2 regions of the Nocardioides sp. AE5 genome follow, and region 2 is predicted to be linked to the other one. Evidence: riboswitches for the same ligand, from Rfam matches in the RefSeq annotation. Region 2 holds a riboswitch; the other holds the start of a gene.

Region 1 (4,378 bases), on a different contig from region 2:
GGCCAGGGTCTCCCACTCGACCAGGAGCAGGTAACGGTTCGGGGTCTCCACGCAGCGCCGCAGCGCCACCGAGCGGCATCCCTTCATGCCGGTGATGATCCGGCGGGCCTCAGCGAAGGCGCGCTCGAATTCGTCTTCCCGGCCCGGCACGACGGGCAGGAGCGCATGTTCCAGGATCATGGCCCCATCCTGCCGGGTAGCCTCGACCGCGTGAGCACCCTGGATGATCGGCTGGCCCGCGCGCTGCTCAACGCCTCCGCAACGGTCGCCACGGCGGAGTCGTGCACCGCGGGGATGGTCGCGTCGCGGTTGGCGGACCGGCCCGGGTCGTCGGCGTACCTCGTCGGCGGTTTCGTCACCTATGCCAATGAGGCGAAGACGAGCCAGGTCGGGGTGAGCGCTGACCTTCTCGCGCGGGTGGGTGCGGTGAGTGAGGAGGTCGCGCGTGCGATGGCGGCCGGGGCGCGCGCACGCCTAGACACGACGTACGGCGTCTCCACGACCGGTGTGGCCGGTCCGGGAGGCGGCACACCAGAGAAGCCCGTCGGCCTGGTCCACATCGCCGTGGCGAGCGCCTCCACCACGTGGCACCGGCGACTGGAGTTGCCCGGCGACCGCGACGCCGTACGCCGTGGGGCCACCGAGCAGGCGCTGGAGTTGCTGCTCGAGGCCGTCACCGCTGGTACCGCCTGAGGCTTCGACTACCGTGGCCCGGTGCAATGTGGCCACTTCGAGGCGGGCAGGTGCCGCTCGTGCGCCCTGATGGGGACGCCGTACGACGCGCAACTGGCCGAGAAGCAGCGACAGGTGGCAGCGACCTTGCCGACCGGTCTTGCCTGGCTGCCACCCGTGGCGAGCCGTGAGTCCGGCTTCCGCAACAAGGCGAAACTGGTCGCCGCCGGCACCCGCGGCGCACCGGTGCTCGGCATCCTGGACCGCGACCAGCACGGGATCGACCTGACCAACTGTGGCCTCTACGAGCCCGGCCTCGCGGAGGCCGTGCGCACCATGCCGCGACTCGTCGCCGAGCTCGGCCTGACGCCGTACGACGTGCCGCGACGCACCGGGGAGCTCAAGCACGTCCTGCTCACCCATTCCCCCGACGACGAGCTGATGCTCCGCTTCGTGCTCCGCTCCCCCGGGCAACTGCGGCGGATCCGCGACGGGCTCGCGCTGCTGCGCGAGGAGCTGTCCGGCCTGCGCGTCGTCAGCGCCAACCTGCAGCCCGAGCACAAGGCGATCATCGAGGGCGACGAGGAGCACGTGCTCACTCCGGAAGATTCCCTGCCGATGCGGGTCAACGACGTGACCCTGCACCTGCGCACCCGCAGCTTCTTCCAGACCAACACGGCCGTCGCCGCGGCGCTCTATGCGCAGGCGCGTGCGTGGATCGCCGATCTCCGGCCGAGCGAGGTGTGGGACCTCTACTGCGGCGTGGGCGGCTTCGCGCTGCATGCGCTGGGCCACGGTGCCGACCGCGTGGTCGGTGTGGAGTCATCGGCCGAGGCCGTGGCCAGCGCCAGGCTCAGTGGCGCAGCGCTTGCCCGGGGCCACCACGAGTGGCACGCCGGCGATGCGACCCGGATGCTCGACGACCCGGTGCTGACCGGGCGCAGCGGTCCCGACCTGGTCGTGGTGAACCCACCGCGGCGCGGCATCGGGGCGGCCTTGTGCGCACGGTTGGACGAGCACGGACCGCGCCATGTCCTCTACTCTAGTTGCAACGTGACCACGCTCGCCGCGGATCTTGCGGCCATGCCACGGCTGCGCCCGATCGCGGCGCGGCTCTTCGACATGTTCCCGCAGACCGGCCACCACGAGGTCATGGTGCTCCTCGAACGGGATCCCCCGGCGCAGGCCTGAAATCCGGTCCACCACAAGATGTGGGTAGTTACATCGATGGAATTCATGTATATAGTGGCGACCGCAGCTGGTCCGGCTCCTCAGCCAGAGGAGTCGTCGCAAGAGGGAATCCGGTGAGAGACCGGAACTGCCCCGCAGCGGTGAGTGGGAACGAACTCCGTCAACAGCACTGGGCGAACAGCCTGGGAAGCGACGGACAGTAGGAATCTCGACAGCACGAACGCCGAGAGAACGCCCGCGAGTCCGAAGACCTGCCAGTGCCCCGTCATCGACGACGGGGGTCCGCGACCTCGAGGGAAGGTCAGGGGATCGACAGCGGCGCGTTGGCGTCGGCGCCCCCTCCTCTCCTCGCACGACGCGGGCAGCGTCATCACACGAGGATTCACGAGGGGTGAACCGATGACGATCAAGGTCATCAAGCGAGACGGATCCAGGGTCGACTACGACGGCTACGAGATCGCGCGTTCCATCGAGGAGGCCGCTGCCGGCCTCGACGACCAGGTCGCCAGGGCGACCCAGCTCCGCTCGGAGCTGGAGATCACGCTCTTCGACGGCATCACCAGCGAGCAACTCGACCAGGCCGTCGTCCAGGTCGCGCTGCAGAACGTCAAGGACGACCCGGCCTACGACACCATCGCGTCGCGGCTGCTGGTGAAGAGCTTCTACAAGGCGATCTTCGGCGAGGGCGTGACCCGCGACGAGGTCTACGCCTTCCACGCCGAGGCGTTCGTCGCCTTCATCGTCCGCGGCGTCGAACTCGGCCTGCTCGACACGCGCCTGCGCGACCTCTTCGACCTGGAGCGGCTCGGCGCCGCACTGGACCCCGGGCGCGACGACCTGCTGCGCTACATCGGTGTGCAGACCATGCGCACCCGCTACATGATCAACTCCCCCGACGGCCGCCCGATGGAGATGCCGCAGTTCTTCTGGATGCGGGTCGCGATGGGGCTGGCCTTGAACGAGGAGGACCCGAACGCGGCAGCGCTGCGCTTCTACGACAAGATGTCGCGCCTGGAGTACCTCGCCGCAGGCTCCACCCTGGTCAACGCCGGTACGTCGTACAGCCAGCTCTCCAACTGCTTCGTGATGCAGATGGAGGACGAGATCGAGCACATCGCCAAGTCGGTGCGCGACGTGATGTGGCTGACCAAGGGCACCGGCGGCATCGGCCTCTCGGTCACCAAGCTGCGCGCCGAGGGTTCACCAATCAAGTCCAACAACACCACCTCGACCGGGCCGATCCCGTTCATGCACACCATCGATTCGACGCTGCGCGCGGTCAGCCGCGGCGGCAAGAAGTTCGGCGCGCTCTGCTTCTACATGGAGAACTGGCACCTGGACTTCCCGGCCTTCCTGGACCTGCGGCAGAACTCCGGTGACCCCTACCGGCGTACCCGGACCGCCAACACCGCGGTGTGGATCTCGGACGAATTCATGAAGCGGGTCGACGCCGACCAGCCGTGGTACCTCTTCGACCCGGCCGAAGTGCCCGACCTGGTCGAACTCACCGGCGCTGCCTTCTCCCAGCGGTACGCCGAGTACGCCGCGCAGGCCGAGGCAGGCCAGCTGCGGCACAAGAAGATCGGCGCCCGGGAGCAGTTCAAGGCGATCCTCACCTCGCTGCAGTCCACCTCGCACCCGTGGTTGACGTGGAAGGACACGATCAACACCCGGGCGTTGAACCACAACACCGGGACCATCCACCTGTCCAACCTGTGCACCGAGATCTGCCTGCCGCAGGACCGGGACAACGTCTCGGTCTGCAACCTGGCCTCGATCAACCTCTCCACCCATGTCACCGGCCGCCGGCAGGGTGCCCGCATCGACTGGGACCGGCTGGCCGCGTCCGCCCGGCTCGCAGTGCGCCAGCTCGACAACCTGATCGACATCACCATCTCCTCGGTCCCTGAATCCGAGCGCTCCAACGAGCTGAACCGGGCACTGGGGCTGGGGGTGATGGGCTTCACCGACATCGTGGAGCGCTTCGGCTACTCCTACGCAACGCCCGAGGCCTACGACCTGATCGACCAGGTCATGGAGTTCGTCTCGTGGCACGCCATCGATGCCTCGGCCGACCTGGCCCGCGAGCGGGGCGCCTATCCCAACTTCGAGGGATCGCGGTGGAGCCAGGGCATGGTGCCGATCGACTCCCTGGACCTGCTCGAGGCGGACCGGGGCACCCCGGTCGAGGTGGACCGGACCACCCGGCTGGACTGGGACGCACTGCGCACCAAGGTGGCCGGTGGGATCCGCAACTCGACGCTGCTGGCGATCGCGCCCACCGCCTCGATCGGCCTCGTCGCCGGCACCACGCCCGGTCTCGACCCGCAGTTCAGCCAGATGTTCAGCCGGTCCACCAGCGCGGGCAAGTTCCTGGAGCTCAACCGCAACCTGGTCGACGACCTCAAGGCGCTGGGCCTGTGGGACACCGTGCGCGAGGACCTGCTCCGCCACCAGGGCGACCTGTCCAAGGTGGCCGACGAGCACGACATCCCCGCCGAACTGGTGGAGATCT
Region 2 (4,378 bases):
TGACCGCCTCCCAAGAGGCGCGGAACCAGGTGGTGTCCTCCTCGGCGAAGACGTTCTCGGCACCGGCCGCGTCGATGATGCCCTGCGGCGGACCGTTGCGGCCGGAGGTGTAGACGTCGGTGGTGGCGCTGTCGAAGAGCAGGATGCGCGGCGCGGCATCCCCCTGCGGTGCCGCCTCCAGCGCAGCCAGCCGCTCCTCGAGCTCGGCCAGCGCCTCGTCGGCCTTGTCCTCGTGGCCGGTGAGGATGCCGTAGTTCTCGATGTCGGCACGCAGCGCGTCCCACGGGCCCATCGTGCCGAGCTTTGACTCGGATCCGGCAGCAGAATCCTGCCGGCAGCTGTCGGAGATGACGTACGTCGCGATGCCCTGTCCCTCGGCGTCCTCGCGGGTCACCCCCGAGGAGCCGGAGAAGAGGCCGCTGTAGGAGCCGATCAGCAGGTCGGGGTCGGGGCCGACGATGGACTCGATCGAGATCGGGCTCTGCAGCCGCGGGACATCGCTGACGTCGACGTCGAAGAGCTCGTTCATCAGGGCGTCGTTGCCCGGCGAGAGGGACATTGCGGCGATCTGGTCGATGGCGCCGACCCGGAGCAGGGTCCCGATGTTGGCCGAGTTGCTGGTCGCGATCAGACGCTGGACGGGCACGTCGTACGTCGCCTGCTCGCCGCAGTTCTCGATCTGGGTGTTGCCCTCGGCCGTCGTGGCGTCGGAGCCGCAGCCGGCCAGCAGCAGGCCGCTCAGGGACAGGGTGGCGGCCAGCGCGGTGGCCTTGGACATGCGGTGCATGGCATTCCTCGGGGTCATGGCTCATGCGCGGAGCCAGCGGATGGGGACAGGGCGGACCCTGCTGCCAGCAGGTCTTCGGACTCGGGATCATCCGGACGGGACGTCTTCCCGGGAACGAGTCCCAGTGACGTGGTGTCCCGCCCGTCAACCCTCACCGCTGCGCGTCAGTCCCGGATTCCCACCGGGTTCCCTGGCTCGGTCGAGCTTGACTGGCAGGGCCACCCTAGGCCAACGGATCGGGCCCTGTCTCGCGGAGGCTCCCGGTGAGACCGAGGTCACCGGATGCCTACCATGTCCCAGTGACTTCCCGGACGCGTGGCGACCTCTGCCCCGGCGTACTGCGCCCGTGGCCCGCCGAGGACGGCGCACTGGTCCGGCTGCGGTTGATAGGTGGCGAGGTCTTGCCACGGTCTCTGGCGGCACTGATGGAGGTCGCCACCGCGTTCGGCAACGGCACGGTCCACCTGACCCGTCGCGCCAACCTGCAACTGAGGGCGCTGCCGTCCAGCGATGGGTGCCTCGATGCCGACGTGGTCGCGGCGATCGCTGCGACCGGGCTGCTGCCCGTGCCGAGCCATGAACTGGTCCGCAACGTGCTGGTCTCGCCGTTGACCGGCCTCGACGCGCCACAACCGTGTCGGTTGCTGTCACCTGGTGACAGTGAACGACACGTCAACGCGGGCCGGGTGGATCTGCGGCCGATGGCGGCGGCGCTGGACGAGGGCCTGTGTGCCGATCCGGTGTACGCCGGTCTGTCGGCGCGGTTCCTCTTCGTCCTCGACGATGGCCGCGGGGACGTCATCGACCGCCGTGGTGACCTCGGCCTGATCGCCCTGGACGCGTCACGGTGCCAGGTGCGGGTCGGTGACGAGTGGGGCCCCGTCGTCGCCGTGGACGATGCGGTCCCGTTGCTGCTGGACCTGGCCCGGGCCTTCGTCGCCGCCCGCGGGACCGGGCCGGAAGCCCCGTGGCACGTCAACGAACTGTCGGACCTCCTGCATCCCGTGGTCCCTGCGGATCCGGCCACCCGGGTGCGCAGCGAGCCGCCGGCGTACGGCGTCCTGGCGACAGGCATCGAGCATGTGCCGGTGCCGGACGGACTCCTCGATGCGAGCCTGCTGGCGCAGTTGCTGGAGCGGCACCCGGCCCGCCTGGTGGTCACTCCGTGGCGGTCCGTGATCGCCTGCACCTGAGCCTGTGGATGACGCCTGCGCCAGGGTCGCGTTCGGTGGCAACCTCCTTGCATGCGGACACCATGCGAGGAGATGAGGCACCATGGGAGTCATGACCACCCTGCCGTGGGGACGGCCCCTGACCCGCGAGGACCTCGACCGGGTCCCCTGGATCGGCACGGACGTCGAACTGGTCGACGGGTCGGCGGTCCTCACCCGTGAGCGCGCACCCTTCACGTCGGAGGACCGGGAACGGCTTCCGGAGGACGGTCGTCGACATGAACTCATCGGCGGGGCCCTCGTCATGACGCCGGCACCCGCACCACGGCACCAGTTCGTGTCGGGCAATCTCTTCCGCGTTCTCGACAGGGCGTGCCCGGACGCTCTCGCCGTCCTCTACGCCCCGGTGGATGTGATCCTCGCGGCGGGCACCGTGGTCGAGCCCGACCTCCTCGTCGCTCCGCGGGCGGCCTTCTCGGCGACGAACCTTCCCGTCCCGCCGCTCCTCGCCGTCGAGGTCCTCTCCCCGAGCACCCGACGCCTGGATCTCGGTCGCAAGCGTGATGCCTACGAGCAGGCGAGGGTCGCGGCGTACTGGGTGATCGATCCGGACAACGGCGAGTTCATCGCTTGGCAATTCGAGGACGGTTGCTTCGCCGAGGTGGCCCGGATCGGTCCCGGTGATGCCTGGTCCGCCGAGGTGCCGTTCCCGGTCACCGTCCGGCCCGCCGACCTGATCGAGCCGGGCACGATCTAGGCTGCCCTCGTCCTGTGGGGCAGGAACCCGGTGCGAGTCCGGGGCGGTTCCGCCACTGTGAGGTGCATCTGCGCCGAGCCAGACACTGGCCGCAGGACATCACCATCCGCTGATGGGGCGAGAACCCCGAGGAGTGACGATGTCCCTGACCAGGCCGCCCAAGCGCTACGAATACATCGATGACGGCGCGGCGATCTATCTCGACTCGTTCGCCACGATCCGGGCCGAGGCCCGCCTCGACCACCTGCCCGCCGGTGCCGAGAAGGTTGCGGTGCGGATGGTGCACGGCACCGGCCAGACCGACCTGACCGGTGACCTGGTGATCCATCCCGGACTGGTGACCGCCGCGCGTGGCGCGCTCGAGTGCGGGGCCCCGATCATCACCGACGCACACATGGTCGCCTCCGGCGTCACCCGGGCGCGGTTGCCCCGCGACAACGAGGTGCTCTGCCTGCTGCGCGACGAGCGGGTGCCGGAACTGGCCCGCGCGTTCGACACGACGCGCTCCGCGGCGGCGTTCTCCCTGCTCGGCGACCGACTCGACGGCGCCGTGGTGGCGATCGGGAACGCTCCCACCGCGCTCTTCCACCTGCTGGAGCTGCTGCTCGACGGAGCTCCCCGACCGGCGGCGATCATTGGTTGTCCGGTCGGCTTCATCGGGGCCGCCGAGTCCAAGGAGGCACTGGCGTCCTTCGCCGACGACCACGGCATCGACGTACCGTTCCTTACCGTCCGCGGGCGCCGCGGCGGATCCGCGATGACTGCCTCCGCGCTGAACGCACTGGCCCAGGAGACCGAGTGATGGCGAGGAGCGGAAGCGCAGGCATGCCGAGGCACGAGGCCTGCCGGAGCGAGGCACCGCAAGCATCACTCAAGGAGGCACAGTGATGGCAGGGCACCTGTACGGCGTCGGGCTCGGCCCCGGCGATCCGGAGTTGATCACCCGCAAGGCCGCCCGGCTGATCGCCACCGCCGACGTGATCGCCTATCACGCAGGCGTCGGCAAGGAGTCGAACGCGCGCCGGATCGCGGCCGACCTGATCCCGGACGGCGTGATCGAGGAGGAGTTGCGTTATCCGGTCACCACCGGCAGCACCGACCATCCGGGGGGGTACGCCGGCGCGATGGCGGCCTTCTACGAGGAATGCGCGGACAGGCTCCGCGCCCACCTGGAGGCGGGACGCACCGTCGTGGTGCTGGCCGAGGGCGACCCGCTCTTCTACGGCTCGTTCATGTATCTGCACGATCGGCTCTCCCCTGACTTCGTCACCGAGGTGGTCCCGGGCGTCCCGGCCTTCGCGGCCGCTACCGCGGTGGTCGCCACGCCACTGGTGCGGCAGACCGACGTGCTCACCGTGCTGCCCGGCACCCTTCCGGTCCCGGAGCTGGCGCGTCGCCTGGCCGACACCGACGGCGCGATCATCATGAAGCTCGGACGTCGCTTCCCCGGCGTGGTGGACGCGCTCGCCCAGGCGGGCAGGCTGGAGCATGCGTGGTACATCGAGCGCGCCTCGATGCCCGCCGAGCGATGGATGCGGGTCACCGAGGTCGACCCGGCGACGGTGCCGTACTTCTCGCTGATCGTGGTCCCGGGCGACTCACTGGCCGCCGACCCCGGCGGGCGCCGGGCTCCGGCGACCGAGGCCCGTTCCCGGGTTGCGG

The links. A riboswitch is a leader RNA that binds a small molecule or an ion and turns the genes downstream of it on or off. The one in region 2 is predicted to bind cobalamin.
Region 1: linked by a shared signal. The riboswitch ahead of Q9R27_RS16320 (ribonucleoside-diphosphate reductase subunit alpha) and the one ahead of Q9R27_RS09525 (precorrin-8X methylmutase) in region 2 are both predicted to bind cobalamin.

What each region holds. Positions count from the first base shown of each region.
Region 1 is NZ_JAUZVI010000013.1:2,721-7,098, reverse strand. Features, by position in the region: gene Q9R27_RS16335 (antibiotic biosynthesis monooxygenase) at 1-180, opposite strand, end outside; gene Q9R27_RS16330 (nicotinamide-nucleotide amidohydrolase family protein) at 211-693, shown strand; gene Q9R27_RS16325 (methyltransferase domain-containing protein) at 715-1,863, shown strand; cobalamin riboswitch at 1,915-2,137, shown strand; gene Q9R27_RS16320 (ribonucleoside-diphosphate reductase subunit alpha) at 2,263-4,378, shown strand, end outside.
Region 2 is NZ_JAUZVI010000005.1:116,349-120,726, forward strand. Features, by position in the region: gene Q9R27_RS09510 (ABC transporter substrate-binding protein) at 1-778, opposite strand, end outside; cobalamin riboswitch at 836-1,016, opposite strand; gene Q9R27_RS09515 (nitrite reductase) at 1,087-1,980, shown strand; gene Q9R27_RS09520 (Uma2 family endonuclease) at 2,072-2,716, shown strand; cobalamin riboswitch at 2,698-2,825, shown strand; gene Q9R27_RS09525 (precorrin-8X methylmutase) at 2,856-3,518, shown strand; gene Q9R27_RS09530 (precorrin-2 C(20)-methyltransferase) at 3,604-4,378, shown strand, end outside.